2 regions of the Marinobacter sp. ST-43 genome follow, and region 1 is predicted to be linked to the other one. Evidence: riboswitches for the same ligand, from Rfam matches in the RefSeq annotation. Region 1 holds a riboswitch; the other holds the start of a gene.
What was found. Region 1 has a riboswitch for thiamine pyrophosphate ahead of thiC (phosphomethylpyrimidine synthase ThiC). Riboswitches for the same ligand answer to the same signal wherever they lie in the genome.

Region 1 (15,663 bases):
CCCGAAATCGGACTACGCCGTCACCGGCCTCTATTTTTACGACAACGATGTGGTCGAAATTGCCAAGCAAGTAAAGCCCTCAGAGCGTGGAGAGCTCGAGATTACCAGTGTTAATCAGGCCTACCTGGAGCGGGGCGATCTGAGTGTGGAATTGCTGGGTCGTGGCTTCGCCTGGTTGGATACCGGCACCTTTGATTCCCTGCACGATGCTGCCGGATTTATTGAGACGTTGGAAAAACGCCAGGGCTTGAAAATCGCCTGCCTGGAAGAGGTGGCTTATCGCATGGGCTTCATCGGTGAAGAGCAACTGCTGGCCGAGGCGGAGAATCTGAAGAAGAACAGCTACGGCGCCTACCTGAAGAAACTGGTTAAAACTTAATAAGCGATTTTTATGAATATCACTGACACCAAGATTCCCGCAGTCAAACTGATTGAACCCAAAGTGTTTGGAGACGAACGCGGATTCTTCATGGAAACCTGGAATGAGAAAGCCTTCCGGGAAGCCGGCATTAATGAAACCTTCGTGCAGGACAATCACAGCCGCTCGGTAAAAAACACCCTGCGTGGTCTGCACTACCAGATCAAACAGCCCCAGGGGAAACTGGTGCGAGTGACCCGTGGCGAGGTGTTCGATGTGGCGGTGGACCTGCGAACCAATTCGCCCACTTTCGGCCAATGGGTTGGGGAATACCTTTCGGAAGAAAACAAACGAATGCTTTGGGTGCCGCCAGGCTTTGCTCACGGCTTTCTCGTGACCAGTGAGACGGCGGACTTTCAGTACAAGTGCACGGATTTTTATGCGCCGGAGTATGAGCGTTCCATCATATGGAGCGATCCAGAAATTGGGGTTCAGTGGGGCGGACTGACAACAGATCAGCTCCTATTGTCAGGCAAGGATTCCGAAGCAATGAGCTTGGAGGCGGCAACCCCGGAACTGAGGGAGATCTATAGCCAGTTTGCTCTTTGAGCAGGCACTGTCGGGAGCCGGCGTCCCCACTAAATTGGTGAGGACGCCGCCGCGACTATTTTTGTTGAATAGACCGATAAAGATCCAGATACTGATCAACGATGACTGACCGGCTGAAGTGCTTCCAGTAATGCTCGCTGGCATTCTGCACTAGCCGGGCGGATTCCTCCGGATTCTGCAGCAGCTCCCGAATCGCATCAGCGAGGGCCTGTGGTTCATCGATAGGGGTAATAATCCCTGTTTGTCCTGAGTCAATGAGCTCGCCTGGCCCCTGGGAGTTGGTGGCTATAATCGGGCATTCGTGCGCCCATGACTCCATGACGATAGATCCCAGCCCTTCATGGCGTGAAGGGCAGACAAACAGGTCCGCCGTTTTCATCAGTGTGGTCACATCGTCACGCCATCCGAGGAACCGAACCCGGTCATCAAGGCCCAGTTCATGGCATTGTTGTTTCAGAGGCTGCTCCTCTGGGCCGCTGCCGGCCAACCAAAGCGTTGCATCCGGGACTTTTTTTAGTGCCTGCAGCAGGATGTCGAAGCCTTTATTTTCATGAAGGCGCCCGGCGGCCAGAATCAGTGGCCTGTCCGAGGGAGTCTCGAAGCTGTCACGCGGCAAAGGCTCAACCGGGGTTTCATCGGCAAAGTTTGGGATGTAAAACACCCGGTCTGCGGGCATGCCGCCCTGGATCAGGTGGTCACAGATACCCTTGGAGATCCCTACCCAATAATCCGCATGACGGTAGTATTTCAGGTTGTAGTAGTGCCCCAGGCGACTTATCAGGGTGTAGTCACCGGGGGGCGTGGCAATGGAGGCCCGGTTCATCCAGGTCATGACGATGTCCGGATGAAATTCCCGAAGGGCGCGGTGGTAGCGCATGCGGTCCAGCAGATTCAATTGGCCCCCAAAGCGGAATCCTCTGGTGGGTACGCCGCCTGATTCCAATGCATCTATCCGGTGCTGATGTGCGCGAATGAATGCTTGCTGGTTCACCTTGCCAGTTGCCTGCAGTCCCTTTACCAGGCGAACGAAAAAATTTTCAGCCCCGCCGCGCTCTGCGCCGGCCAGCACTTGGGCTACGCGGTGGATGGTTTCAGTTGATTGGCTCATGAAGACGGTGAGTCCTCCTGTTCGCTGGCGTTGGTGTCTTGCGCCGGAGTCGATTCCGGGCGTCCGTCGTGCAGAAGGAGCCCGTGGTAACCAGGGAAGGTGTCTTGGCCCCGCTGCGAAAGCAGCGTGTTGACCCGTTCATGCAGGTTGGCGGTTTTGCGCGCCACCTTCTTTTTTCGTTGGGTTCTGGGCAGCCAGTGGAATGGGACTAGTCCGGGGCTGCCCAGGCCATCGATTACAACTAGCCTTTTAATTCTGCCAGCTTGGCTTCGCTGCACCACGATGTTGTGCAGTAACAGGTCCCTGGATGGAATAACTTCTTGCTCCCAAAAGCGACAGAGAGCATTTATGGCGGTTTGGCAGTCTTCAGTTAGGCCTTGATCCCAAAGATATTTTTTTAGAGTCTGAGAGATAGCTCCGTCGTAATCGCGAATCAGTTCCGAGACTAGCCCCTGTCCAAGATTGGTGTCGATAAAGCCAAAACAGCGGCTGATGTGCTGGAAAACTTGTTCGCCATAGATGCGCATCAGCTGTTCCATGACCAAGAATTCTTCCCGGTTATCATCGAAGCTGGAGAGGGGCTTCAGGTTTTTCGGGAACCCCTTTTCCCGCCGACGGTCCTCCAGGGTGAAATCCGGTCGACGTACCTTTATGCATCGAAGGCTGTCTTCAGGGTGTACAAAACACAGCCGGTTGCCGCCCTGGGCAAATGGATTGTGGTCAGTCAGGACTAGCGTCATTTCAGGCTGCCGTCCAGGTTAATGTCTTGCGCCCAGGCATAGTCGTGACTGAATGGCTGCATCATGGATGCTTCCACAATGTATTGAGAAAACAAGCGAGTATTCATTTCGCGATGGAAGAAATCGCGCGTTTTTCTTGCCCAGTTGCGGCGTTTTTCATCATCCTGGTGAAACTCTCGAATTTTCGCAACCAGATCATTTACATCAGAGAAATAGACGAGTGTTTCCGGTGGTAATAGCTCATCAAACCGGGCGGATTCATGCGTAAACTGTAGAATTCCATTACCAGCTAGCTGAGCCATGCGCTCAGAGGAGTACCAGTAATCCCCCTCTTGGCGGTTCAGGTTGAGTGCCATTCTGGATTCGCTTAAGGCTTTATCGTAATCGCGTCCCCAGACGGGTGAGGAGCCAAAGCTACCGTGGGCCTTAAACACCAGCTCACTGCCCAGTTTTTCATTTACTTCTTTCACGATTTCCTGTCGGCGTGTGTAATCGTCGCTGTTGCTGCAGAAAACGAGATCAACGGGCAGATTTGTCTTTTCGGCGTTGTTGTAGACCTCGATGGAAGGATCGACTGGGTTCGGAATATGGTAAAGACGAGTGCTCGTGTCTTTGAACCTTTCAAGCTCTTTGCGTCCCGTTGAGACAAAAACAGCGTCACAAACTTCGGCTCGATGACGAATTTTTGCATCATTTTCAGGGACAAATAGTGGATCAAGGTTGCAGTGAACCAGCACAGCGTTAGGGTTACGTTTCCTGACCTCAAGCAGCGTTTCATTGGTGATGATATTACCGTGGCCAATAATGATTAGATCTGGTTCTGCCGCTTCAGCGGTTTCCAGTAATTTTTGATTGGCTTTTTTGTGGCCCAGATCCCGAATGCCAAGTGGTGCTTCAAACGCAGCAATATCTCGGTCACTAAAATCAATTACATAGTGATCGTTTTTGATCAACCCAAAACTGAGTTTTTGAGCCCAGCTCACCCGGGTCTGGCCGTACCGGCGCAACTGCTGGTAGGCAATGTGTAGTACTCGCATGTCTGGCGGGTCCCTTGGATAATAAAACGATTATTGTACCAGCCGGCCTGGTCAGGGTCTTCAGCTGTGGGTTACAGCTCTGTGATAGACCTCAAGGGTTGCCTGTACCTGGTGCTCCAACTGAAACTCTGGATGCACAACAATCCGGGGATGCTGGTGCAGTTGTTCATGCACCCTGGCGGCAAAGGTTGTCAGGTCATCCGGTGGTACCAGGCCTTCGGGGAAACAGGCGGACAGCGACTCTGCCGCCCCGCCACGGTCGAAGGCGACAACCGGTGTGCCCACCGCCAGGGCTTCCGTGAGGGTGCGGCCGAAAGGTTCGGGTTTGTTCGACATATGGCAGACCACGTCGGCCAATCGATAGAACTCGACAATGTCCGAGCGGTGGCCGGTGAAGGTGATCTGCTGGTCAATGCCAAGCTCTCTTGCCTGTGCTTTCAGTTCTGCCAGGTAACTCTCCTTGTTTTTCTCGGCGCCGCCAACAACAACGCCGTGTGCCTCTGGCTCGCGCTGGAGCAGGTCCGCCATCATGGCCAGGAACGCCTCCTGACCTTTCCAGCGGGTCAGCCGGCCGGGCATCAGGATCAGCTTTTTATCTTCGAGCTGAGGGTGTTCTGAATAAAACTGCTCCAGCCAGGCGGCATCGGGAGGTGCCGGGTGGAAGGCGCGGGTATCCACGCCGCGCTGAATGACGGTAATGCGTTCGGGGGCTACCTTGTAGTTATCGAGAATGTACCGTTCCACGCAGTGGGAAATGGCGATCAGATGCTGCGGTTTGGCCATGATGGCACTGTAGGCGTTCACGGAATACATGCCGTGAAAGGTACTGACCAGGGCCGGGCGATCTTTTTCCGGCAGGCCCCTCCAGGCCAGCCAGATGATCCAGGCCGGGAGCCGTGAGCGGACGTGCACAACATCCGGCTTCAGCTGTTTCAGGAGTTGGCGCACGGGCAGTATCTGTCCAAATGAGGCCAGGGATTTGCGGTGGACCGGCATGGTGACGTGGCGTGAACCTTCGGCTTCCAGTTGATCAACCAGGCGCCCGCCGGAGGAAAGCACGATGGATTCATGGCCCTGTTTGACCAGCTCGCGGGCGAACTCCACCGTGCCTCGTTCCACGCCGCCACTGTTCAGTGCCGGCAGGACTTGCAGTACTCTCATTGATGAAACTCCCTGAATTTTCTGATCACCCACTCAGCGGCACGGTCGGCTTCCCACAGTTTGGGGGCTTTGCCGGGTTCCGCCTGCATGAGTTGAGCGCGGTCCTGCCATTCAGTCACCAATCCATCGGCCTTTAGTGACTCCAGGCCCCGAACGACACGGCTGTTGTTGCGGGCTTTCAGATCTAATAATCCTGTAGATGTGCCTGCGGTGAGTGCTTCATAAACCATGGACACGCTGTCTGGGGAGACCCAGGTAGTGCGTGTCTCGGCCAGCGTGTCGATTAACCAGTTGGGGCCGGTCTTTTCGTGGTGGTGGAATGTCACGTTGTTCCGCTGGATGTCGGTCAGTTGTTCGAGCAGGGCGGCTGGCGTCCGGCGTGAAGAGGTGACTGTCCAGTGCCAATCGCGGTATTCGTCGGCCAGGGTGCTGACCTGCCCTAAGATGGCTTCACCGTCCCATTCGTAATGCTCTGAAGGGCCTCCAATCAAGATCAGACCGTTTTGTGCTTCGACGGGCTGCTCTTGTGGTTTGATGGCGTTGAGAACACCTCGGGTGATCAGTACATCCGGGCGGTCCGGCGGGTTGTCGTGGGCCGGAATGATCGAAAGGTCTGGTTTTGCGAATGGAAGTGCCGGGCGCATCAGCACAACAGTCATTGCATCATAACGTTTGCGGCAGGCCAGCAGCAGTTTTTGGGTTTGGCTGCCGGCAGCGATGATGATGTCTGGCGTCGGTTGATCGATCACTGGTGCTCGCCCAAAAATGGCTTGCCACCAGGATGCGCTATACCGCTGGGCTTCGATCCAGTGTATTTGGGGGGCGAAGCGAGTGGTTAACCGGTCACCGAGCCCGCGTAGCTGGTTCCGGTGGCCGGGCTTCTGGTCTGTGATCATCCACACTACGGGGGCGGAGGGAAAGCTGGCGCTCACGAATTAGGATGTCCTTCTGGATTCCGGGGCATCGGCTCCGATCTTGTCCCACAAATCAAAATAGTCCCAAACCGCTTTGAACTTGACATCGTTGCTTTGGGGGCCGGATTTGTTGGATCGTTTCAGTGCGGTTACCTGAGAGTCTTCCACGACAAGGAACCGAGTGCCCCAGTTGCGATAGTCTTCCACGCGCTTGCATAGAACGCCTTTTTTGAGGCTCATGGCTTTTAGCCAGATGTCATCTGCTTTGGGGCAAATAGACATAAAAAGTTCTTCATCCAGAATTCTTTCATCGAAACAGCCCGGAAAGTAAAGTACGCCGCCGACGCCGGTGGGAAAGGTCAGCAAGGAAGGGGTTGTGCTCGCTTTTCCTTTGTTCCATTGCTTGTAGGGCAGCAGCTTCCCATTGCCATCAAACCCAATGGTATGAGCCCGGTGACAGTGAATCACTTCCGGTTCTTTTACCCAGTTCCGGTACAGCATGTCGACCATGTCATGTGGATATAGGATGTCGTCATCGATGGTGATGATCAGACTATCCGGGTGTTGCTTCAGTGTGTGGAAAAACTTGCCATAGGGCCCCAGGTCTCTTTCCATAAACCGGATTTCCAGGCCTCGCCGTTGCTGCTGCGTGAGGATCTCCGGAAGGTTATCCTCATCCATATCCCGGGCGAGCCACAGGATAATCCGGTCAGGGCGCAGGGACTGCTGAAAAATGCTCTCAATGGTGAGGTGAACATTATCAATACGCTTATGGAAGCTGGTCAGGGAAACCGTTATTTCATGAGGCTTGGCATTGCCGACCCCCGCCTCCCGGGATGCCAGGGCCGACTGTAAGAGTTGCGCAGAGACCACCGTTTTTTTGGTCAACTCCAACGCTTCCTGTTTCGCTTTAAGGCGCTTTTGCCGTCTCTGTGCTTTGAACATAAGGTTGCGATTCTAGCTTTTGAAATTGTAAGGGTTTGTTTTGCCGTCAGGCTGATGACGAAAACGCTTGTATTCCCACTGGTATTGTTCAGGAATAAGGCGGACTACGTTTTCCACCGACTGGTTCAGGGCGGCAGCCGCAGTGGTTGAATCCTGGTCGGTCAGGCCGGGTTCCGCTTCGGTGACCACCAGGCGATAACCCTGATGATCCGGCAATCGTTCGGCGTAGGTTACCAGAACCGCAGCGCCGGTTTTCTGAAGTAGCTTGCCTGCCAGGGTCATGGTGCGAATCTCTGTGCCGAAGAACGGGGCGTAGGCGTTGGTTTTCCCCCGGGGGGATTGGTCCGGCAAAATGCCGGCAATGCCACCTTCCTTGAGGATCGTGACCAGCCTGGAAAGCCCTTTACGGTCACCGCGGACAAGTTCGCAGCCAAGCCGGCCCCGGACTTTGATCATGTAGTCCTCAAACTCGGGGATCTTGGGAGGGCTGTACAGCGCCGCCATGTTGTAGCGGGCCGAAAAGTAAAGGCCGGCCAGTTCCCAGTTGCCCAGGTGTGGAGCCAGGAAGATCAGCCCCTTGCCGGAGGCCAGTGCCTGATCAACCAGTTCAATGCCTTGGGTTTCGCGGATCTGGTCCAGGCATTTCTCCACCGGCCATTCCCACATCATGGGAATTTCCAGGGCAGTCATGCCCGTATGCATCAAAGACGTTCGGGCGAGTTCTGTCTGTTCCTTTTGGGAAAGCTCGGGAAAGCACAGCCGGATGTTGGTCTCGGTGACTTTTCGGGCATCGGCTCCCAACGCCCACGCCAGTTTGCCGCCCCAGGCTCCAAGACGCTGCGCCAGGCCCAGAGAGAGTGTGCCAACGACCTTAATGGGACTGATGATCAGATAGTATTTTAGCTTGCTCATGACCTTCCGTATTTGTCATCAAAGCGCACGATGTCGTCCTCTCCGAGATAGGAGCCGGACTGAACTTCAATAAGCTCCAGATCTATAACGCCGGGGTTTTCAAGGGAGTGAACCTGCCCGATGGGAATATAGGTGGACTGGTTTTCCGTGACCAGATAGGTTTTCTCTCCGTTGGTCACTTTTGCGGTCCCGCTCACAACAATCCAGTGTTCTGCCCGGTGATGATGCATTTGCACCGAGAGCTTGGCGCCGGGCTTCACGGTAATGCGTTTGACCTGATAACGGCTGCCGTTGTCGATGCAATCGTACACACCCCAGGGGCGATAGACTTCCCGATGGTTCATGTGCTCGTGCCGGCCATCGTTCTTGATGGTTTCCACGATTTTTTTCACATCCTGCACATGGTCCTTGTGGGCGACCAGCAGTGCGTCTTTGGTTTCCACGATGACCAGATCTTTCACGCCGACGGTGCTCACTAGGCGGCTGTCGGCCCGAACCAGGGTGTTGGCTGTGTTTTGGGCAATCACGTCGCCGTTGAAGCTGTTGCCGTTGGTGTCTTTCTCACTGACTGCCCAGAGGGCGGACCAGGAGCCAATGTCACTCCAGCCGGCGTCCAGTGATACGACGGCGGCGTTGTCGGTTTTTTCCATGACCGCGTAGTCGATGGAATCTTCCGGGCAATCGGCAAATACGTTTTCGTTCACACGAACGAAGTGAAGGTCCTCGCTGGCATCATCCATGGCTGCCTGGCAGATGGCCAGGATGTCGGGGCGATGCTTTTTCAGTTCTTCAATATAGGTGCGGGCGCCAAACATGAACATGCCGCTGTTCCACAGGTAGTCCCCCGAGGCCAGGTATTCTTCGGCCGTCTTCTGGTCCGGCTTCTCGACAAAGCGATTAACCTTGAAGCTCTCCTCGTCCAGTGCCGGGCCTTGCTGGATGTAGCCATAACCGGTTTCTGGGTGTCCCGGCACAATGCCGAAGGTAACCAGTTTACCTTGGTTGGCCAGTGGAATGGCGCGGGCAATGCCCGCCTGGAAGGCTGGCGTATCCTGAATAAGGTGGTCCGCTGCCAGTACCAGCATCAAAGGGTCTTCGTTTTCGTCGACGGTTTTTGCCAGTTGGAGGGCAGCCAGGGCTATGGCCGGCGCGGTGTTTCGCCCGCAGGGTTCCAGAATGATTCTGGCGTCGTCATGGCCTGCTTGGCGCATCTGCTCAGCGGCCAGGAACCGGTGCTCCTCGTTGCAGATGAGCGTTGGGTCGGCTGCTTCCATGCTTTTCAGTCGCGCAACTGTCAGCTGCAGCATCGACAGTTTGTCATCGGTCAGTTTCAGGAACTGTTTCGGATTCAGTTGTCTGGACATCGGCCATAGGCGCGAGCCGGTGCCACCGGCCATGATGACTGGATAGATCATTTTGATGCTCCGGAGCGTTTCCTGCGCTTCTTGTTATAGAATCCGGGGTCCTCTGGGTTCGGTCGGGTCTTGAACCGGCGGTGCATCCAGAGATACTGATCCGGTGCTTTTCGAATTTCATTTTCAATAACCGCGTTGATGCGCGTGGCATCTTCGAGATCGTCCCCGCTTGGGAAATGCTCTAAAGGTGGGTGGAAATAGATGTCATATCCGGGCTTGTCTTCTCGACGGAAATGACTGAATGGCATCACTACGCACTTACTGCGTTCAGCAATGCGGGAGGTTGCTGTGATTGTGCCTGCGGGTACGCCGAAAAAGGGTGCGAAGACGATGTCTTTCCTGCCATAGTCCTGGTCGGTGGCGTACCACACAGCATGGTTGTCTTTCAGGCTGCGTAACAGTCCGCGAAGATCTTTGGCCGCCAGTACTTTGCCGTAGCGTTTGGCGCGTGAGCGGGTCATTACGGCGTTCATCAGCGGGTTGTTGTGGTCGCGCTGCATGACATCAGAATCGATATACAGGGTTGCCAGGGAACCACCCATTTCCAATGTGCTGTAGTGGCCGCCAATCAGCAAAATGCCGTGACCTTCCTGTTTGGCTTTCTCGAAATGTTCGAGGCCATGAATAGAGGTGATTTTTTTCAGCTTTTCAGTGTTTCTGAACCACCCAATTCCAATTTCCATCAGGCCAATGCCATTGGCGATAAATGAGTTGCGGACCAAGGCCGCCCGTTGTTTGTCATTGTATTCCGGAAAACACAGCTGGATATTTGTTTCGGTGATGTGCCGGCGGCTCTTCGCCAACTTCCATGTGATCAGTCCGGCAGCTTTCCCCAACTTCCACTGAATACGCAGGGGAAGCTGTGCGGTAAACCACATGAGAGCAATGCCCACCCAGGTTGGCCACCAGCGGGGATGGAGGTAGGCTGAGTAGTCAGTATTCCGGGATTTTTGGCGGTACTTCTTATTCAAAATTGCTGTTCCTGAATCGACAAAAAGTTTGTCCGAAGGCAAGATGCCCCGCGATACAATGATTTCACTATGATAACGCATCATTTCGCCGGGAGTCCCGCGTGTTGCTCTTCATTTATTCGCAGCTAATCAGGTTGGCGTTGCCATTGATTTTGTGCCGGTTATGGTGGCGTGGTCGGAAGGCGCCCGCGCGTCGAGAGAAATGGTGGCATCGTTTAGGCTATGTTCCAGAGATGTCGGGTACAGTTATATGGGTACATGCGGTATCCGTTGGTGAGACGATTGCAGCAGGTCCTATGGTCGGGCGGCTGGTTGCGGAAAATCCCGATGCCTCCATTCTAATGACTGCGACAACTGAAACAGGACTGGCCCAGGCCCGGAAGATGTTTGGCGACAAAATTGCCTACGCCTACGCCCCATACGACACGCCAGGCTCCGTAGGGCGCTTTCTGAAACAAATAAAGCCTCGCATCCTGGTAGTGATGGAAACCGAAATCTGGCCGAACCTGATCACCCAGTGCTACCGCAAACAGGTTCCCGTTTTCCTCATCAACGCCCGTCTCTCGGAGCGTTCGGCCCGGGGCTACGAGCGGGTGCGGGGACTGGTCCGACCGGTCATGCAGAAAATTACCTGGATCGCCGCCCAGGCGGAGAAAGATGCTGAGCGTTTTCGGCGCATTGGTGTCGCACCGGCCAGTGTGGAAGTGACGGGTAGCGTGAAATTTGACGTGGATATCACCGAAGGCATTCGTGAGTCAGCCCGCCAGTGTCGACAAATCCTGGGAGCGCGGCCCGTGTGGGTCGCTGGCAGTACGCATGCCGGCGAAGATGAACAGCTGCTGGAGGCCCATCGGGCGGTGCTCGGGCAACACCCGCAGGCTTTGCTGGTGATTGTGCCCCGCCACCCGGACCGGTTTGGTTCGGTGGCGGAGCTGGCGGAAAAAGCCGGTTTCAACGTGGCCCGCCGCTCACTGCAGCAAGATCCTGCCCATGCTCAGGTATACCTGGGCGACACCATGGGCGAGCTGATGATGCTCTACGGCGCGGGTGACATGGCGTTTGTCGGCGGTTCATTGATTGAAAGGGGCGGGCACAACCCGCTGGAGCCGGCGGCCTGGGGTATTCCGGTACTTTCCGGCCCGCATGTGTTCAACTTTGAGACGGTGTATGAGCGCCTTCGTGCCGGCGAGGGTGTGGTGATGGTCCAAAGCGGGGACGAGTTGGGCCAGGCCGTGGTCCGTTTAATGGCGACCCGGGAAGAACGGCAGGCTCTGGGGGAGCGGGCACTGGCGGTGGTGAATAAAAATCGCGGGGCACTGGACAGGGTCGTTGAGGGTATTGTCGAGCGCCTGTAAAAACGGGCCCCTGAATCAGGAGGCCCGCCTGGCTGGTGTAATGCTCAAGGCCAGCGTTATTGCATCGGGTCGTCCAGCACTTCCTCATCGTTGGCCAGTGCCTCTATGCCCTGAGCGCCTTCACTGAGCCAGTTGTTCAGGTCAATCAGGTCCTGCGGGCTCAGGGTGCCTGCCGCCTGCTTCAGTTGCAGGGTGTTGATCACGTAGTCATAGCGGGCGTTGGCGTAATCCCGCAGGGCCACGTAGTACGCACGTTCTGCATCCAGCACTTCCACAATGTTCCGGGTACCTACATCATAGCCGGCGCGGGTTGCATCCAGTGCACTGCGGCGGGAGATGATGGTCTGCTCAAGGGCAGAGGCTGTCTCCACGTTGTTGTTCACGGTCAGGAACAGGCTGCGGGTGTTCACCTGTACATCCCGGCGCACCGTATTCAGGTCCTGTTCGGCGGCGGTGACCAGCGAACGCTGTTCCCGGGCGCCGGCCTGGGTGCCGCCGCCCGTGTAGAGCGGGATGGTCAGTGACAGTGAGGCAACGGACTGGTTGCCCTCCTGCTGGGTAGAAAGGGCGTTCTCCAGACTGGTTTCCTGGTAGGAGGCGCTCAGCTCAAGGGTTGGCAAATGACCGGACTTTGCCGCTTTCAGGCTGGCTTCGCTGGCATTGAGTTGCCTCAGGGCCGCCTGAATAGACCAGTTTTGCTCCACCGCGGTTGCTTCCCACGAAGTCGGATCCATGGGCTCCGGGCGCCCGAGCGGAAAATTCTGCCTGAGATTTTCCATGGCGTCCGGATATTCTCCGGTTAACCGGGCCAGTTGTTCCCTGGCCACATTCAGGTCGTTGTCGGCGGCGATGCGCTGGCTCCTGGCATCGTCGTAGCTGGCACGCGCTTCATAGACTTCGGTGACGGCAATGAGCCCCACGTCAAACCGTTCCCGGGCCTGTTCGTACTGGCGCTGGATGGCCGTTTCAGTCGCTTTTGCGGTTGTGACGGTGTCCTTGGCGCGCAGGACATCGAAGTAGGCGGTTGCCACATCCAGAATCAGTTGTTGCTGGGCCAGGTTGTACTGGGCCTCGGCCGCCTCGGCCTGGAACTGGCTGGCTTCGTAGCTGAACCAGTCTTGAGCCCGGAACAGTGGCTGGGTCAGCTCGACGCCGTAGCGGTAGGTTCGATAACTGTCTCCCGAGAAGAGTTGCCGCGTCAGCTCATCGGCGTTTGCCCCCCCGGGTATATTCCTGGGCTCGAAACGTGTGTAGCTTGCTGACCCAACCGCCGAGATTTTGGGCAGCAGGGCGCTCTTGCTCACATCACTGGCGGCCTGCTGGGCCTGGAACTGTGCCATGGCAGAGGCAATGCCGGAGTCGTAAGACAGGGCTTTCTCGTAGGTTTCCATCAGATCCAGAGCAAGCGCAGGCTGGGCTGCGAGCAGGGTGATCAATCCTGGAAGTAAACGTTTTTTCATTGGTTCTCCTGAAATACTGACACCGGGAATCTGCCCGGCAATGACCCAAAGGTATTGGTTGACCATTATGGACAATAATCGTTCCCGTCTCTAGACTTGCTAAGTCCACGTATTTTGTGGACAAACGAATTCAGAATCGCGTCTTGACGGGGTGCTGATTCGCCATAAACTGGCGATCGGCTGAGATTGCAACGCAGAACCCGCGACCTGATCCGGATAATACCGGCGTAGGGATTAAGGCCAGATGAACCGCGACACCATGCCTGTACGGCTATTTGTCGCAACTCCGTCATACGCGACCCGATACCACAAGACCACCCGGGAGCAGATCATGACGGACTTACCAGCATACCTCAGCGACTCCGCAAAAGTAGACTCCGCAGCAATCAAACCATTACCAAGCTCACGAAAAATATACGTGCAGGGTAGCCGACCCGATCTACGGGTGCCAATGCGGGAAATTACCGTGGGCGACACCCCCACTGAAATGGGTGGCGAAAAGAACCCGCCGGTGGTGGTGTACGACACCTCCGGGCCCTACACAGACCCGGAAGCCACTATCGATCTGCGTAAGGGCTTGCCGCCGGTTCGTGCCGCCTGGATTGCCGAACGGGGCGATGTAGAGCAACTGGAAGGCTACACCTCCGAATTCACCCGCCGCCGCATGAAAGACCCTCAGCTTGATCCCCTTCGGTTTATGGACGAGCGAAAGCCACTGCGCGCCAAGCCCGGACGAAACGTATCCCAGATGCACTATGCTCGCCAGGGCATTATTACGCCGGAGATGGAATACGTTGCCATCCGGGAAAACATGAAACTGCAGGAAGCCCGGGCTAACGGCTTGCTGGCGGAACAGCATCCCGGCCAGTCCTTCGGTGCCAACCTGCCCCCTGAAATTACCCCCGAGTTTGTTCGGGATGAAGTGGCCCGGGGCCGCGCCATCATTCCCGCCAACATCAACCACCCGGAAATCGAACCGATGATCATCGGCCGCAACTTCCTGGTGAAGATCAACGGCAACATTGGCAACTCGGCAGTGACCTCCTCCATTGAAGAGGAAGTGGAAAAACTCACCTGGGGCATTCGCTGGGGAGCGGATACCATCATGGATCTGTCCACCGGAAAGAACATTCACGAAACCCGGGAATGGATCATCCGCAACTCCCCGGTCCCCATCGGCACCGTGCCCATCTACCAGGCCCTGGAAAAAGTCGGCGGCGTGGCCGAAGATCTGACCTGGGAAATCTTCCGCGACACCTTGATTGAACAGGCGGAGCAGGGCGTGGATTACTTTACCATCCATGCCGGCGTGCGCCTTCACCACGTACCGCTGACCGCCAAACGCACCACCGGCATTGTGTCCCGAGGTGGTTCCATCATGGCCAAGTGGTGCCTGGCTCACCACAAGGAAAGTTTCCTGTACGAGCACTTTGAAGACATCTGCGAAATCATGAAGGCCTATGATGTCTCCTTCAGTCTTGGTGACGGCTTGCGCCCGGGCTCTATTGCCGATGCCAATGATGCCGCCCAGTTTGGTGAACTGGAAACCCTCGGAGAACTCACCAAAATTGCCTGGAAGCACGACGTCCAGTGCATGATCGAAGGCCCCGGCCATGTGCCGATGCAGTTGATCAAGGAGAACATGGACAAGCAGCTGGAATGCTGTGACGAAGCGCCGTTCTATACGCTCGGACCGCTGATCACCGATATTGCCCCAGGCTATGACCACATCACGTCTGGCATTGGGGCGGCCATGATCGGTTGGTACGGTTGTGCCATGCTTTGTTATGTCACGCCCAAGGAACACCTTGGACTACCCAACAAGGACGACGTGAAAACCGGCATTATCACCTACAAGATCGCCGCGCATGCTGCAGACCTTGCAAAAGGTCACCCGGGTGCCCAGATCCGCGACAATGCGTTGTCCAAAGCGCGATTCGAGTTCCGTTGGGAAGACCAGTTCAACCTGGGGCTGGACCCGGATACTGCCCGCGCCTACCACGACGAAACCCTTCCCAAGGAATCGGCCAAGGTGGCGCATTTCTGCTCCATGTGTGGCCCCAAGTTCTGCTCCATGAAAATCTCCCAGGAGGTCCGGGATTACGCGGCAGAGCACGGTATCGATGAGGTGTCGGCGATTGATGCCGGTATGCAGGCGAAATCACGGGAGTTTGTGGAATCGGGCAGCAAGATCTACGACAAGATCTGACCCGCATTCACTTGGTTCCGTGATGGCGTGAATCCGAGCCTGGCGGGGTGTTAACTTGCACCCCGCCGTGGCTCCGGCTATCGTTCAAGGCCGAATGCGCAACCGGGTGAAGTAATGCCAAAACCATTCCAGTTCAACGCCAGCGACGTCAAAGTCGAAAAACGTGAAACCGTGTTCCAGGGCTTCTTCCGAATGGACAAACTCTGGCTGACGCATCCACGCTTCGATGGTCGCGACATGCCCGTCTTTACCCGGGAACTGTTTATCCGGGGTGATGCCACCTGCGTGCTTCCATACGACCCGGCGCGCGACGAGGTTGTACTTCTGGAGCAGTTTCGATTGGGGGCGCTCCACCGTAACCAGTCCCCCTGGTTGCTGGAACTTGTTGCTGGCATGAATGAGGATGGTGAGAGTCCGGAAGAGGTGGCCCAGCGAGAAGGTCAGGAAGAGGCTGGGCTGAGTTTCAGTC
Region 2 (15,663 bases), on a different contig from region 1:
GCGGCTTCAGGCCTTGATGCACGCTCTGCCAGCCTGGATAACGGAGCGGAAGCACTGCAGCAAACCGCCGAAAGCACTCGCCGCCAGATTTCCGATGTGGCTCAGTCTATGGCTTCCATCGCGGATCAGGCGTCCCAGATCGAACAGGCCACCGAGCACTCTGCAGCAACGGTGATGCATGCTGTCAATGCCAACAGCGAAGTCCGTGAGGGGCTGGCTAACAGTGAGAAAGGCGCTGACCACACGGTTGAGGTGATTGGACGGGTTTCTGAGTCGATCACTGCGTTGATAGACGCAACCGGAAAAATCGAGCAAGTCACCGGCGTGATCGCCGATATTGCCGAGCAGACCAACCTTCTGGCCCTCAATGCGGCGATTGAAGCTGCCAGGGCGGGCGAACACGGCCGGGGATTTGCCGTGGTGGCAGACGAGGTGCGCACGCTTTCACGTCGGACCTCGGAATCCACCGCCAATATTCGCCAGTGGGTGCAGGATCTTGTCGTGGGTGCAAACAACGCAGACTCACTGTTGGAAGATATGGCGGGCGCTGGCGAAATGAATCGCGCTAATCTGCATGCCCTGAGAGCGCACCTGGAAGGCCTGGCGGCTCAGTTTCATGAGCTGCAGCGTCAGAGTGAGAGTGTGCAGGGTGCGGTTGCCTTGCAGCGGGGTGAAATCGCGAGGGTGGGGCGTCGCGCGGAGGCTCTCGGTGAGAGCGCTGAGACCCTGACTCTGAATGTGGAGGATACCCGCCTTGTCAGTGAAGCGCTTAGGCAGGAATCGGTGGGCATGAAGCAGCTCATTGCCCGTTTCCGCACCCGCTCTCCAGAAACGTGATGATGTGTCTTCATCTGCGGGGGTTCTTGTCTGGCTCATAAAACCGTAACATACAGCGACTGACTGGAGGTTCTATGAGTAACGATGCAGTGCAGCCTTCCGATCCGGACCCGCGAGAAGAAAAATTTGTAGTAGACACGGGTTTACTCACGGCTGATCAGCTTGAGGGCCTGGCCGAGGAATACTGCACCCGTTATCACGGATTGAATGACACCGAAAGTCCTCTGGCAGAGCGGGAGCGAGTACTTGAAGCAGTGCGCAGGGGAGAACTTGTGGTGTGGTTCGATCCGGTTGAGAACACTGCCGGCCTGGGTTCCCCTTCCGGCAATGGTCTGTGATCAAGGTGCCCATTCTGGCAATTTTTTTCATGCCGCCTACCGGCTGACGCTGCTAACCGTTACAATCGGCCTGTTTCCTCATACCTGACGGCGAGGTGAGTTTTGATCAGGGTATTGGTTGTTGATGACCACGAGCTCGTACGCTCGGGTATCACTCGCATGCTGGCTGACAATCCCGATATAGACGTCATTGGCCAGGCTTCGTCCGGCGAAGAGGCGATTGACTGTGTGCGTGAAAACCGTCCGGATATTGTCCTGATGGATATTCGCATGCCCGGTATTGGCGGCCTGGAGGCGACCCGGCGCATTCTTCGTATTGATGATTCCATTCGCGTTATCGTGGTTACCGCCTGTGCAGACGACCCTTATCCGGCCCGAGTGATGCAGAGCGGCGCCACCGCGTATGTGACCAAAGGTGCTGATATTCAGGAAATGGTGCGGGCCATTCGTAAAGCCCATTCCGGCCAGCGCTACATCAGCCCTGAAATTGCCCAGAAAATGGCACTGAAACAGCTCGGGGGTGAGCGGGATGAAGACGGCGAGCTGTCGTTGTTCGAGCGCCTGTCTGAGCGCGAAATGCAGATTGCCATGATGGTGGTGGATTGCCAGAAGGTTCAGGATATCTCCGACAAACTGTGCCTGAGTCCGAAAACCGTAAACAGTTACCGTTACAGGATTTTCGAAAAGCTGGAGATTTCCAGTGATGTGGAGCTGGCGCTGATGGCAGTAAGGCTTGGATTGCTGGATGCCGACAAGGTCTGATCCCGAGCAATCTCCCGGGAAGTTCGACAGCCAGAATTTCCTGAAACAACTGACAGAACGCCCCGGTGTCTATCGTATGTATGACGATACCGGTGGCATCCTCTACGTGGGTAAAGCCCGCAACCTTCGCAAGCGCGTCAGCAGTTATTTCCGTAAATCAGGCCTGGCCCCTAAAACCGAAGCCCTGGTGGGCAAGATTGCGGCCATTGAAGTCACTATTACCGGCAGTGAAACAGAAGCGTTGCTGCTGGAACAGAATCTGATCAAATCGCTGCGGCCGCCCTACAATATTCTGTTGAGGGACGATAAGTCCTATCCCTATATCTATCTCTCCTCGCATTCGGATTATCCCTCGCTGACCTTTCGGCGGGGCCGCACCAAAAAGGGTGGTGGCATCTGGTTCGGGCCCTTTCCAAGCTCGGGAGCGGTCAAGGAAAGTCTTAATATTCTACAAAAGGTTTTCCGCATAAGATCCTGTAGTGAAAGCTATTTTAGAAACAGAACCCGGCCATGCCTGCAGTACCAGATCAACCGCTGCACGGCGCCTTGCGTCGGCTTTATCAGCCCTGAGGAATACCAAGAGGATATCCGGCACGCCAGCATGTTTCTGGAGGGCAAGAACCCGGCGATTATTCAGGACCTGATGCAGTCCATGGAGGATGCATCACGGGCGCTGGAGTTTGAGAAAGCCGCGGCGTACAGAGATCAGATCAACAATCTTCGCCATGTTCAGGAACAGCAATCCGTAGACGGTGAGGGAGGGGATGCAGATGTCATCGCCATTGCCCAGGATGCCGGTGTGGTCTGCATCGTTGTGATTATTGTTCGTGGCGGGCGGGTGCTGGGCACCAAGGATTATTTTCCTCGCTATTCCCTGGAACAGACCGAAGGCGAATTGCTGGCCTCGTTTCTGGGCCAGTACTATTTCGGTGGCGACACCCGGCGGGAGATTCCGCGCGACATCCTGGTGCCGGTGGCGGTAGACGGGCAGGAATTATTGTCGCAGGCCCTGTCGGAAGCGGCGCGCCGGGAAACCCGCATCCGCGGCAATGTGCGGGGCGAGCGTCGGCGCTGGCTGGAGCTGGCGATGACCAACGCCCGGCAAACCCTGCTGACACATCTCGCCAGTAAAGAAACCGTGTATCGCCGATTGCTGGCCCTGCGGGACCTGCTGGAGCTGACGGAAACGCCTTCCCGTATGGAATGCTTCGATATCAGCCACAGTCATGGGGAAAATACCGTCGCATCCTGTGTGGTTTTCGACGAGAATGGGCCACTGAAAAGCGATTACCGGTTGTATAACATCCAGGACATAACCGCCGGCGATGACTATGCCGCCATGCGACAGGTACTCACCCGGCGTTACCGGCGGATGGTGAACGGCGAGGGCAAGCGGCCAGATCTGGTGTTTATCGACGGTGGTAAGGGCCAGTTGAATATTGCTCGTGAAGTGTTTGAAGAGCTTGGAATTTCCGATATCCCCCTGATTGGTGTCGCCAAGGGTGTGACCCGGCGCGCAGGGATGGAGCAGCTGATTGACGCCTTAACAGGGGCCGTATTCCGAGTACCGGCGGATTCTCCGGCGCTGCACCTGATACAGCATATTCGGGATGAATCCCACCGCTTTGCCATATCCGGACACCGGGCCGGGCGAGATAAAAAGCGGCGCCAGTCAACACTGGAAGGCATCGAAGGGGTTGGTCCCAAGCGTCGGCGCGAACTGATTCGCTATTTCGGTGGCATCCAGGAACTCAGAAAAGCCAGTGTTGATGAAATGGCCAAAGTGCAGGGCATCAGCAAAACACTGGCAGAGACCATTTACGCAGCATTGCATGACCAATAGGAACACCATGAATTTACCGAACATACTGACCATGTCCCGTATCGTGATGATTCCGGTATTCGTGGTGATCTTTTACCTGCCGATGCAGTGGAGCTACCTGGTCAGCGCCATCATATTTGCTTTGGCGGGTCTGACGGACTGGCTGGACGGCTACCTGGCCCGCAAGCTGAACCAGAGTACGCCTTTCGGCGCCTTCCTGGATCCGGTGGCCGACAAACTCATGGTGGCAGTGGCGCTGGCGGTCCTGATCGAAGAGTATTCGGCGGTACTGCTGACAATTCCCGCCACCGTGATTATCGGTCGCGAGATTGTGATCTCGGCGTTGCGTGAATGGATGGCCGAAATGGGCAGTCGCGCCAGTGTTGCTGTGTCTTATATCGGCAAGATCAAGACCACCGCTCAGATGGCGGCCATTGTCGGGTTGCTGGCGTTTCCGCCGGGTAATTTCTGGGCTTATGTGGCCATCGGTCTGCTATACATCGCAGCAGTGCTGACCCTGTGGTCCATGATTCTCTACCTTCGTGCCGCCTGGGCTGACTTGTTTCCGAAAGAGGCAGGTTAATTGGCCGGAGGTTCCTGGGCCATACACTGGTGTGCCCAGGTGACTGTGGTCACGGATGAATGTGCACTGGCATTACTGAAGGCCTCCATCAACTCCCCCAGCGCGGTGCTTTGTGCGTTCGCACTGGCTTCATAACTCCTCACACACAAGCTCCGTCTGGTGCGATTATCCATGAGTTGCTGATGCAGCCTGATCACCACCCGTGTGCCAGTTTCACCATTCTCAGCATGAAATCCGGTCAGCTCGGAGACCAGGGTTAACTGCGACGTTGCCGGGCTGGTGTCGGTCATCACATTCGCGAACGCGCCGCTTGCCCGGAAGGTTTCCAGCAGGTGATCGCGAACGACCACGGGAATACTCTCTCGCCATCGGGCGCCTGCCAGGGCCCGGTATTCGTAAGCCGACGGTTTAATCAGAATACGAGCGCTGTCCAGCGGGTCAGAAGCCAGTGGCGTATCTACCCGAAGGCTGGCCGGCAGCGCCTGGTCAAATGCTGGCAAGTCGCTCGCTGGTGCCAGCTCCATCAGGCGAGGGGATTCGGGCACCGGGAAGACCGTGCAGCCAGCCAGAACCAGGCCCAAGGCGAGAGCGGATAGCACTTTCATTGTTCGTACTCCTTGATGCCGGTGCCGCCCCACAAGGTTCCGGTGGGGTCCTGCTCCAGCCTGCGGGTAAACGAGTTCAGGTTGCGCAAGGTGCTACGCAGCTCCCGCAATGCAGGGGTTATTTCTCCCAGACCCTGAAGCCCAGCGTCCAGCGCCAGTTCATTGTCGCCGGTGAGGGTGTCCAGTCGATCCAGGGTAGGTTGAAGGGTGGTCAGCGCCCTGGACATGGCCAGGAGAACCGGTTCCACCCGCTCATCCAGGACCTCTCGGGACCTGTCTGCCGCGGCAGACACCTTGATGGCAGCTTCTTCGGCACGGATGCCGGCTTCATCGAACCGGGTCATCAGCGCCTCAAGCTCGTCCCGGCTCGCCAGCAGGGATTCACTGGCCTGGCGGGCGTTTTCAAGAATTTCGGCAATGTTGCTCAGGTTGTCTTCGGACATCAGCCGGTTGGCATTCTCCAGCAACTGCTCTGCTTTGCCGAGCATGGCCTCGCCATTGGTCAGCAGGTTACTGAAGGCCGAAGGCTCGGCGGCTATCAGCGGTGGATTGGCTTTGTGGCCTTCCAGAATGGGGCTGTCTGGTGTGCCTCCGGTAAACTGTATGCTCATGCTGCCGGTTATGTTGGCCAGTACCAGGCCCGCGCGGGTATTCTCCCGTACCGGAATATCCTGATTCACCCTCACCAGTACCCGCACATGGGCGGGGTTGTCCGGCGCCAGGGTAAGATCCAGCACGTCGCCCACCGGGACGCCGGTATAGAGGACCGGGTTACCCTTGGCCAGCCCGCCAACCGGGTGATCAAACCCGATCCGGTAATAGGCCCAGTTAGTGTCGGTAGATGATTTGCCCAGCCACAGAGCAAACAGCAAGGCAGCGATGACTGCCGCAAGCGTGAAGAATCCGATGATAACGTGATGGGCCTTGGGCTCCATTAACCGGGCTCCTGTTTGGTTAGCCTGTTGTGGGCTGTAATCGCCGCGCGGCCACGGGGACCATGGAAGTAGTCCTGAATCCAGCGATCGTCGGTTTGTGCCACCTTTTCCAGAGTATCGGCAACCAGCACCCTGCGTTGAGACAGAACCGCAACACGGTCACAGGTGGTGTACAGGGTATCCAGATCGTGGGTAACAAGAAATACCGTCAGGCCCAGTGCGTTGCGAAGGGTGACAATCAGCTCGTCAAAGGCGGCAGCGCCGATCGGGTCCAGACCGGCGGTTGGTTCATCCAGAAACAGGATTTCCGGGTCCAGCGCCAGCGCCCGGGCCAGGGCCGCCCGCTTGACCATACCGCCGGAGAGTTCGGCCGGGTATTTCGTGGCGGCTTCTGGTGGCAGGCCGGTCAAGGCCAGCTTCATTCGGGCCAGTTCTTCCGCCTCGGCCCGCGACAGCCGGGCATGTTCAATCAGCGGCAGCGCGATGTTCTGCTCAAGGTTCAGCGAGGTGAACAAGGCGCCGCCCTGAAACAGAACCCCGAAACGCTGCTCATAGCGGGAGCGCTCCGTGGCGGATAGTTCCGTCAAATCTTCACCAAAAACGGTGATATGTCCGCCGGATGGCGGATTAAGGCCAACAATGCTGCGCAACAGAACTGACTTGCCGGTGCCGGAGCCGCCGACCACCCCAAGAATCTCCCGGGGGTAAAGATCCAGATCGAGTTTCTCATGAACGATGTGGCTACCGAACCGGTTGTCGAGTGCGCGTACCTGTATGACCGGATGATCTGCCATGCCTTACCAACCCATTTCCATGAAAAACAGCGCTGCCACGGAATCCAGCAGTATCACCATAAAGATAGACTGCACCACGCTTGAGGTAGTGTGTTCACCGACAGACTGTGCGCTGCCCGCCACCTTGAAGCCTTCCAGGCAACCGATGACGGCAATCAGAAACGCGAACACCGGCGCCTTGCCAAGGCCGACCAGGAAGTGCTTCAGGGCAATGTCCCGTTCGACAATGGCAATGAACTGACTGGGTGGAATGTCCAGTGCCAGAGCGCAAACCATGGCCCCGCCAACCATCCCGGAGATCATGCCGATAAAGGTGAGAATGGGAAGGCTGAACATCATCGCCAATACCCGGGGAACCACCAACAGTTCCACCGGATTGAGCCCAAGGGTGCGAATGGCGTCGAGTTCTTCATTGACCTTCATAGCACCAATCTGTGCAGTGAATGCACTGGCGGTTCGGCCGGCCAGCAGGATGGCTGCCAGAAGTACGCCGAACTCCCGCAGGAACGAGAACGCCACCAGATCCACGGTGTAAATAGTCGCGCCAAAGTCCTCAAGAACCGTCGCGCCGAGAAACGCTACCACGGCCCCAACCAGAAAGGTGAGCAAGGCCACAATGGGCAGGGCATTCAGGCCGGTGTCGTGTAGTGCCGCCACAAAGGGTGTTATACGCCAGCGAGTAGGCCGGGGCAGGATGTAGAACAGCGTGCCCAGCGTCTGGCCAATAAACCCGGCCAGCAACCAGACCAGCTGCCCCAGCGTGGTCACCTTCTTTCCGATCTCCGCCAGGAACGCCACGACCGGGTTGACGGTTGCGATCTCCGCCGACGGCTGGTTCATGGCTTCAGCAACCGCCTGTATCAGGGCACGCTGTTCATCCGGTAATTTGGCTCGTTCCAGAGCGCTGATCAGAGCGTCGCTGCCAAGCAATTTCACCATCAGCGAGGCGCCGGCGGTGTCCAGGCGACCCAGGCCGGAAAAATCCGGGTTGCAGCCTGCTGCGCGAGGTTTCAGGGCAGTTGTTTGCCGATTCAGGGCGGAATAGTGGGACAGAGTCCAGTCGCCGGAAAACTTCAGCGTATGGCCACCGAATTCGGCGTTACCGAGAGTGTGGGCGCCAAGTGGCTGAGATAGGCCGGGTTCATTTGCCACGGAGTCACGGAGTCCCTGTTTGAGTTCTCTGAAAGCTTAAAGATTCCAGTGGCTGTCTGCCAGTATTCTGCGTTCTTCTTCATCGTGACTGGCCAGTAGCATGGTGATGCCCCGGGCTTTTTCTTCCAGAAGCATGGCGTACAGAATCTTCCGGGTCTCGGTGTCCAGGCCAGTCATTGGCTCATCCAGCAAGAGCAATGGTTGGCGCCGCAGGATGGCTCGCAGCAAGGCAACGCGCTGGCGTTGGCCACCGGAAAGCTCGCCAGGCATTCTGGGACCGAAACCTGCTAACCCGGTGCGTTCCAGCCCGGTTTCAATGGCGTGGCGTTGAGATTCATCCAGCTTGAGACCGGGGTGAATGCCAAGGCCAATATTGGTAAAGACATCCAGGTGCTCGAACAGGTTGTGTTCCTGGAACACGCTCGTTACCGGGCGCTGCCAGGGTTTTAGCAAGTGGATCGGCTTGTCCTGCCAGAGAATCCGGCCGCTGGCTGGCGGGAGAAAACCTGCAACCAGACTGAGCAGGGTTGATTTGCCGGAACCGCTCGGGCCCTGGATGGCCAGACATTCACCAGCAGGCACGGAAAAATCGAATCGCCAGAGATGGCCGTCAGGGCCATACTCGAAGGCCAGATCTTTGATCTCAAGCATGTTCAGGCTCCGGCAGTGGTTGGCTCGCAGCGGAAGTTGTTCTGGACTTAATGCCGGGAACACGGGAGAGCGATACAAAAATCAGTATCAGTAACCCCAACAGCCAGAGTCCGGTACCTGCGGCCTCCCCTAAGCGGTAACTACCCAGTTGCTGATATAGCAAAACGGGGAGAGTGGGTTTGCCGGGACTGCCGAACAGGGCGATAACACCGAAGTCACCCAGAGATAATGCCACACCATACGCCAGGGCCAGAGCAACTGGACGGCGCAGATGCGGCCAATACAGCCATCGCCATCGATACCAGCCCAGGAGGCCCAGTTGGTCTGCCTGTTTGAGTGATCCGGCGTCCAGGCTTGCGAGAGGTCCGCGCAGTATCTGTAGCACAAACGGCACGGCCATCAGCCCGTTGATCAGTGCCACCAGGAACCAGCCCTGCATGGTGTTCCCCAATTGCGGCCTTAACAGAATAAAAAGCCCGGTCCCCAGTACCAGAGGCGGTACGATCAATGGGAGATAGCCAGTGACGGCCGGCACTATGGCCAGCCAGCGCAGACGAGCCCTGTTGGTTGCCGCCAGGGTTAGCAAGGCAACGACCACCGAACCGAGCCCGGCTGGAATGGCGATTAACAGGCTGCGAGCGGTGGCCGGCAATAGCTGTTGATAAATAGAAGTAGCATCCGCCGTTGGCCACAAGGCCGGTAAACCGCGCAGAATAATAGCCAGTAGTGGCGCGACCAGAAAGGCCGTGAAAATCGCCAGGAGCAGACTTGCTGAAAACCCTTGCCAGCGCCGTGCGAACAGAGGGACCTGACGCGATAGCCGTCGGTTTGGCAGTACCGCGGTGTCCAGGCGTTTCCGGAAAACCAGCCACCAGAGGCTGCCACAGATCAACAGCTGCAGAATGGCAAACAGTGCGGCACGGGCGAAATCGAATTCAAAGCGCAGTGCCTGGTAGATGGCGACTTCCAGGGTGGTTGTTCCTGGCCCTCCGCCCAGCGTCATGATGATGGCAAAACTGGTGAAGCAGAGCGTGAACACCAGTGCCGCCACGCCGGGCAGGACCGGTTTGATGGCGGGCCAGTGTACCGCACGCCACAGCCACCAGCCGCCGAGCCCAAGCTGAGAGGCGGTTCTCATTCGTGGCGCGGGTATGGAATCCAGAGCCTGCAACAGGATTCGGGCCGCCAGTGGCGCATTGAAGAACACGTGGGCGAGCAGAATGCCGTTCAGCCCATAAAGATTCCATCCATTTCCAGGAACCCAGATATTGAGCAGGCCGGTGAACCAGCCCTGCCGACCAAACACCGCTATGATGCCTGAGACTGCCACGATAGTGGGTAAAACCAGACTCAACTCCATCAGCCGCATAATCAATGTGCGACCAGGGAAGCTTCTGTAGCGGGCGAGGGCGGTCGCTACCGGGAGCGCCAGCGCCAAGCTTAACAGGACAGATAAAAAGGCCTGCCAAAGGGTAAATCGGACCACGCTCTGGAAATAGGAACTTGCCAGCGTGCGCCCCGGATCCAGCTCTCCGGCCTCCTGTAGTATGCTCCCCAGGCCAAGTGCCACGAGCAGCAATAGCCCGGTGCCGAGTAACAGGCCGGGCCAGATTTGCCAGCCAGGATGGCTGAAGGGGGCGGCACTCGCGTGTGTTGGCATCACATCAGTCGGTCAGTGCATCAAGCCAGTCGTTCACCAACTGTCGGCGAATGGTGGCAACTTTCGCGGGGTCTATATACAGGGCTTCGGATGGTGTAATCAGCTTGTCGAAAACGTCTGGCAATTCATCGCCAAGATCAACCGCCGGATACATTACATTCTTCAGTGGAATATGACGCTGGAAGTCCGCGGTCAGCATGAAGTCCAGAAACTCTCTGGCAAGTGTCTTGTTATCGGAGCTTTCCACCAGGGCGGCGACTTCCACCTGCAGGTAATGTCCTTCATTGAAACGGGCCGCCTGATAACGGTCAGTTTTGTCGATAGCCATGTGATACGCAGGAGAAGTGCTGTAAGAGAGGATCATAGGCGCTTCGCCATTCATGAATAGCGAGAAATAACCGTCACTCCAGCTTTGGGTGGTTGCGAGAATCTTGTCGCTGAGCTGCTGCCACTTTGCTGGCGCTTCATCACCATAGACGGCATGCATCCAGAGCAACAGGCCGAGTCCCGGTGTGCTGGTGCGCGGATCCTGAATGATGATCTTGAGATCGTCTGGCGCGTTGACCAGTTCTTCAAGGCTTGAGGGCGGTTCCGACAACTGCTCTGTATCGTAGACAAAGGCAAAATAGCCCCAGTCGTAGGGCACGAAAGTGTCGTCGTCCCAGTTAACAGGCAATGCCAGGCGTTCCAGTGATTGGCCGTGGCGGCCCAGAAGGCCGGTTTGCCGAGCGGTCTCCATGGTGCCGGTATCCAGCCCCAGAACCACATCTGCCGGGGTGGAGCTTCCTTCCAGCCGGAGCCTTTGCAGAATGTCTCCGCCGCTGTCCAATACCGTGTAGTTCAGGGAGCAGCCGCATTGGGCTTCAAACGCCTCTTTAACCGCGGGCCCCGGGCCCCATTCGGCGGCAAAGGAGGGGTGGGTATACACATTCAGGACGGTCGGTTCATCGGCGGCAACCATCAGCGGCAGCGACACGGCGAACAACGCGGGAATCAAGCGTGAAATCATACATTGGCACCTTGTTCAGTAGCGGGGGTGCCATGCCGCGAACACCACGAAAGGTGGTGACTCAATCCCTACGCCGGTATTAACCGGGTCAGGTTCCGCGGGTATGGTCTCAGCCCTTCCAGGCACCCCGTTGAGTTGAGTCAATGCTATCACGCCGGAGCCACACCCCGGAATTCGTATGTTTGATTACTGCTTGTTTATTTTTTGTACGGCGATGACGGGTGTCTCATTTTTTATTGATAGAATGGGGCATTTTTTGATCTGTGGATTTATGCAGCTTCTATCTGGTTGAGAGGTAAGTTTGATGCCCAAGCATCACAAACGACGAGGAATTTCTGCTCTGGTTGCAGGCGCGCTTTTTACCCTTGGGTTGTCGGCCGCAGGCCACGCCCAAACCGCGAACGATGATATGTTTGGACGTTTGGCCTCCGCGGCTCCCAAGCTCAGCCCGCAGGTTCTCGAAGCCGCACTCAAGGCAACCCGTTGCGCCATCAGCAATGGCACGGCCATGCCAGAGCGGCTGGCGGTGATCGACTTCTCTTTGCCGTCCTCCAAAGAAAGGCTATGGTTGTTTGATCTGAACGAAGGAGAATTAATCCTTCGTGACCTCGTGGCTCACGGTAAAAACTCCGGTAATGCTGAGGCAACCGCATTTTCCAATATCGAGGGCAGTCACCAGTCCAGTATCGGCCTGTTCAAAGCCGCCGAATCCTATCGGGGTTCCCATGGCTATTCGTTGCGCCTTGATGGACTGGAACCGGGTTTCAACGACCTGGCTCGTCAGCGGGCAATTGTTATCCATGGTGCAGACTACGTTCAGGACAGCTGGGTAACAAAGTACGGCAGAATCGGCCGTAGTCATGGCTGTCCGGCGGTAGACAATCAAATCATCAAAACCGTGGTAGACGAGCTCAAGGGCGGACAGCTGGTGTTTAAATACTACCCCGATCAGGAGTGGCTCCAGTCCTCCAGTTACCTGAACTGCGATTCCGCCGGGCAGCTGGCCGGTGCGCGTAATGCAACAGCGGTGGCTGGGGATCGATCCTGAATCGTTGCTGGCTAAACTTTGTGCAGATTTTCAGTAAAAACAGAAAGTTGAAAAAAAGGTGTTGACGGCGAAGGCGGAATCCGTAGAATACGCAGCCGTTGACGAGGCAATGCCTCTGAAACATTAGAGCGGGAATAGCTCAGTTGGTAGAGCACAACCTTGCCAAGGTTGGGGTCGCGAGTTCGAATCTCGTTTCCCGCTCCAATTTCTCCAAGTCTCTCAATGCCTCCTGAGAGCAAAAGCCAGAATCCAGGCTTCCCCGGCGCGGTGGCAGAGTGGTTATGCAGCGGACTGCAACTCCGTGTACGCCGGTTCGATTCCGACCCGCGCCTCCATTTTACCCTTGCTTTTCAGTTGCTTACGATTTCGGAAAATAACCGGCGTCTTTCCCGCGAACGTTTTCCTAATTTTTTCCATCTCTCTCAGCGATTTCAGCGTCGATTTTGACTATAACGGCGAGATGATTTCCTGCTCTCGCTTTTAGTGCCTCGCAGCAGGTACAGTCAATGTGAGCACCCGGACCTTGCGTGTAAAAAATGTTGCCTATATTATCAAAAGTGTAAAAAAAGGGAGTTTCGTGTAAATAAAGTTTTGGCGAGGGGATGAAAGGGAAAACATGCAGTACGCAGGTTACGCACATCTTATTAATCAGGACAGTATCTCGGCCATAGCGCCGGCGATATCTGCGGAAGTGCGCTCGGTCACCCGCAAGGAAACCATCGGCCAGACTATTGCTGTGCCCGCAAAGCTGGCCCCGGCCCCGGACGATCGCCTGGGGCACGTTCTGTTTGCCATCAAACACGAAGGTATCAACTTGCAAGTATTGGCCCAGGCACTGCCGGCCATCCCAGAGCCTGAGATCCGGCAGGCCTTTGATGCCTCCCCAAACAGCCAATACCTGCGCAAGGCCTGCTTCCTGTGGGAACACTTTACCGGTGAGACGATTCGACGCGCCACGGAGAGCATCCAGCAGGCTTACGTGCCGTTGTTTAACCCCAAAGCCTACATTACCGGCCAGGGACAGAAGAATCCCCGTTGGCGAGTGATATTCAATGGCCTGGGCACACTGGATTACTGCATCACAGTGCGGCGAACCAGAGAGCTTCAGGCGTTGCTTGATGAACACTTGCTGCAAAAAGCAACCGAGTTTACCGAGTCGCTGCCGAAAGACATTCTTAACCGCACGCTGGCCTGGGCCTACCTGCACGAAACTAGGGATTCCTACGCCATTGAAAACGAAGCACCGTCGGAAGATAAAGCCACCCGCTTTGTGAACCTGCTGAAACAGGCCCACAGCCCCCGAAAACTGGATGAAGACTACCTGGTAGACCTGCAAAACGCCGTTATCAGCAACGTGTTCTCCCAGGCGGTGTCTTTCCGAACGGAACAGAACTATCTCAGTAACGGCCTGCGCGGTGCGCTGGGTGTTAGCTATGTGCCGCCGGCCCCGGAACTCTCGCGTTCCTTGATGGAACATCTGATGGTGCTGGCAAACCAGCAGCCGGAAGATACGGACCCACTGGTATTGGCCAGCATCGTATCTTTTGGTTTTGTTTTTGTTCATCCCTTTATGGACGGCAATGGCCGCCTGTCCCGGTTTTTGTTTCACCAGGTACTGTGCCAGCGTGGAGCCCTTCAGAATGGCCTGGTGCTTCCTGTATCCATAGTGTTACGCCAGAATGAATCCGAATATCTAGGTGTGCTGCAAGCGTTTTCGGAACAAGCGAGGCAGTACTGGGATGTTACTTACATCGACGAAAACCAGTTTCAGTTCGAATTTAAGGGCCATGAAGCCCTTTACCGGTACTGGGATGGCACCCACTGCGCAGAATTTATGGCCCGTGCAACCAAACAGGCTATTGAACAACACCTGAAAGAAGAGACCGTGTTCCTCACGCGGTACGACGAAATCTACCGCCGCATAGACCAGTCCTTCGATATACCCAACACCGATCTCTCCAGGCTGGTGATGTTCTGCCTGGACCAGAACGGCCGCATTTCGAATCACCGACGCAAGCAATATCAGTACAAGGTTCCAGAAGAGATCTTCGATGCGCTGGAACAGGCATATCGAATCCTGGTAAATGAAGACATCAAGCCTATGTAGCAGCGAGGGCTTCTACCCCTGATTGTCGAAAAAGGGTTACCGAAATTGCCAACAGCTTGCTGTTATCTTGTATACAGTGGAGCGAAATCTCTAACCCATTAAACACAGATTGAATGAAATGAAATTGGTCTGTATTTCCGACACCCACAGCCTGCATAGGTGCATTCCAGGCATCCCGGACGGTGATGTGCTGATTCATGCCGGGGACTGCCTGGGGCAGGGTACGTTAGAAAACGTCATAGACTTCAACGACTGGCTTGGGACTTTGCCTCACAGGCACAAGATTGTTGTTGCCGGTAACCATGACTGGGCTTTTCAGGAAACTCCGGAACTCGCGCGGCAGGCATTAACCGAAGCCATCTATTTGGAAGACAGCGGTGTTGAAATCGAGGGAGTCCGATTCTGGGGGCCCCCTGGCGTACCCCTTCAGCAAGGCTAATCCGAATGAAATCAGGCTTCGTTCGTTGCTTATAAATTGCGCGAAGTCCGGAGCTTCATAAACGCCTCTGCCGCTTTCGCCGGCATCGGTTTGGCGTAAAGAAAGCCCTGAGCGAAATCGCAACCGAGATCACGTATCAGCTTTGCCTGTTGCTCCGTCTCTACACCTTCTACAAGAATGCTCAACCCGAGACTCTGGCCGACCGTAACCATGGCTTTCATGATGGACATGTCGCTTTCGTTTTCCATAGCATAGTGAAGGAAGCTTCGATCGATCTTGATGCTGCATACCGGCAGCTTCCGAAGATAAACCAGGGAAGAGTAACCAGTGCCGAAGTCGTCAATGGATATATGGAGCCCCGCAGCCTTGAGGCGCTCCAGTTGCCTGGTTTGGCTTTCTTCACTGCCAAACACCTCGTTCTCCGTGAGCTCCACCCCGAGTTGCTCAGGTTTCAAGCCATAGTGTTGGATGGTTTCCAGGATCTGGTCAGCCAGGTGTGGATTGGTCAGTTGGCGACCGGACAGATTGACATCAATACGCACGCCCGCGAGCTCAGTTCCCTGCCAGGCTTTGAGCTGTTTGCATGCGGCATCGATGACCCAGTCACCGATACGGTTTATAAGTCCGGATTTTTCAGCGACCGGGATAAATGTCGCCGGAGAGACAAGGTTTGATGCTTTATCGAAACATCGTAAAAGCGCCTCGCAGGAGGTCGTCCCACCAGTTCTCAGGTCTATTTGTGGCTGGTAGTAAAGCTCCAGGCCACCATTTGTCAGGGCCTGGCGCAGCAGGGCGGTTATCTGTTGGTATTCGACCAGCCGGTCGTTGATATCAGAGGTGTAGAAGCAGACCGTATTTTTTCCGATCTCCTTTGCGCGGTACATGGCCGCGTCTGCGTTGCCCATGAGTTCTGCTACGGTG

Region 2: linked by a shared signal. The riboswitch ahead of thiB (thiamine ABC transporter substrate binding subunit) and the one ahead of thiC (phosphomethylpyrimidine synthase ThiC) in region 1 are both predicted to bind thiamine pyrophosphate.

What each region holds. Positions count from the first base shown of each region.
Region 1 is NZ_JASSVO010000009.1:33,910-49,572, reverse strand. It holds gene rfbA (glucose-1-phosphate thymidylyltransferase RfbA) at 1-379, shown strand, start outside; gene rfbC (dTDP-4-dehydrorhamnose 3,5-epimerase) at 392-967, shown strand; gene QPL98_RS12390 (glycosyltransferase) at 1,023-2,075, opposite strand; gene QPL98_RS12385 (YrbL family protein) at 2,072-2,815, opposite strand; gene QPL98_RS12380 (glycosyltransferase) at 2,812-3,852, opposite strand; gene QPL98_RS12375 (glycosyltransferase family 4 protein) at 3,913-5,013, opposite strand; gene QPL98_RS12370 (mitochondrial fission ELM1 family protein) at 5,010-5,909, opposite strand; gene QPL98_RS12365 (glycosyltransferase) at 5,949-6,815, opposite strand; gene QPL98_RS12360 (lysophospholipid acyltransferase family protein) at 6,885-7,784, opposite strand; gene QPL98_RS12355 (mannose-1-phosphate guanylyltransferase/mannose-6-phosphate isomerase) at 7,781-9,199, opposite strand; gene lpxL (LpxL/LpxP family Kdo(2)-lipid IV(A) lauroyl/palmitoleoyl acyltransferase) at 9,196-10,254, opposite strand; gene waaA (lipid IV(A) 3-deoxy-D-manno-octulosonic acid transferase) at 10,272-11,525, shown strand; gene QPL98_RS12340 (TolC family outer membrane protein) at 11,582-12,985, opposite strand; TPP riboswitch at 13,123-13,236, shown strand; gene thiC (phosphomethylpyrimidine synthase ThiC) at 13,317-15,194, shown strand; gene QPL98_RS12330 (NUDIX domain-containing protein) at 15,309-15,663, shown strand, end outside.
Region 2 is NZ_JASSVO010000001.1:752,199-767,861, reverse strand. It holds gene QPL98_RS03630 (methyl-accepting chemotaxis protein) at 1-837, shown strand, start outside; gene QPL98_RS03625 (hypothetical protein) at 912-1,175, shown strand; gene uvrY (UvrY/SirA/GacA family response regulator transcription factor) at 1,278-1,937, shown strand; gene uvrC (excinuclease ABC subunit UvrC) at 1,921-3,780, shown strand; gene pgsA (CDP-diacylglycerol--glycerol-3-phosphate 3-phosphatidyltransferase) at 3,788-4,342, shown strand; gene QPL98_RS03605 (ABC-type transport auxiliary lipoprotein family protein) at 4,339-4,947, opposite strand; gene QPL98_RS03600 (MlaD family protein) at 4,944-5,882, opposite strand; gene QPL98_RS03595 (ABC transporter ATP-binding protein) at 5,882-6,676, opposite strand; gene QPL98_RS03590 (MlaE family lipid ABC transporter permease subunit) at 6,680-7,828, opposite strand; gene QPL98_RS03585 (ATP-binding cassette domain-containing protein) at 7,865-8,479, opposite strand; gene thiP (thiamine/thiamine pyrophosphate ABC transporter permease) at 8,472-10,139, opposite strand; gene thiB (thiamine ABC transporter substrate binding subunit) at 10,144-11,148, opposite strand; TPP riboswitch at 11,197-11,288, opposite strand; gene QPL98_RS03570 (murein L,D-transpeptidase catalytic domain family protein) at 11,453-12,196, shown strand; tRNA gene QPL98_RS03565 (tRNA-Gly) at 12,325-12,400, shown strand; tRNA gene QPL98_RS03560 (tRNA-Cys) at 12,458-12,531, shown strand; gene QPL98_RS03555 (Fic family protein) at 12,813-14,303, shown strand; partial or broken gene QPL98_RS03550 (metallophosphoesterase) at 14,422-14,718, shown strand; gene QPL98_RS03545 (bifunctional diguanylate cyclase/phosphodiesterase) at 14,772-15,663, opposite strand, start outside.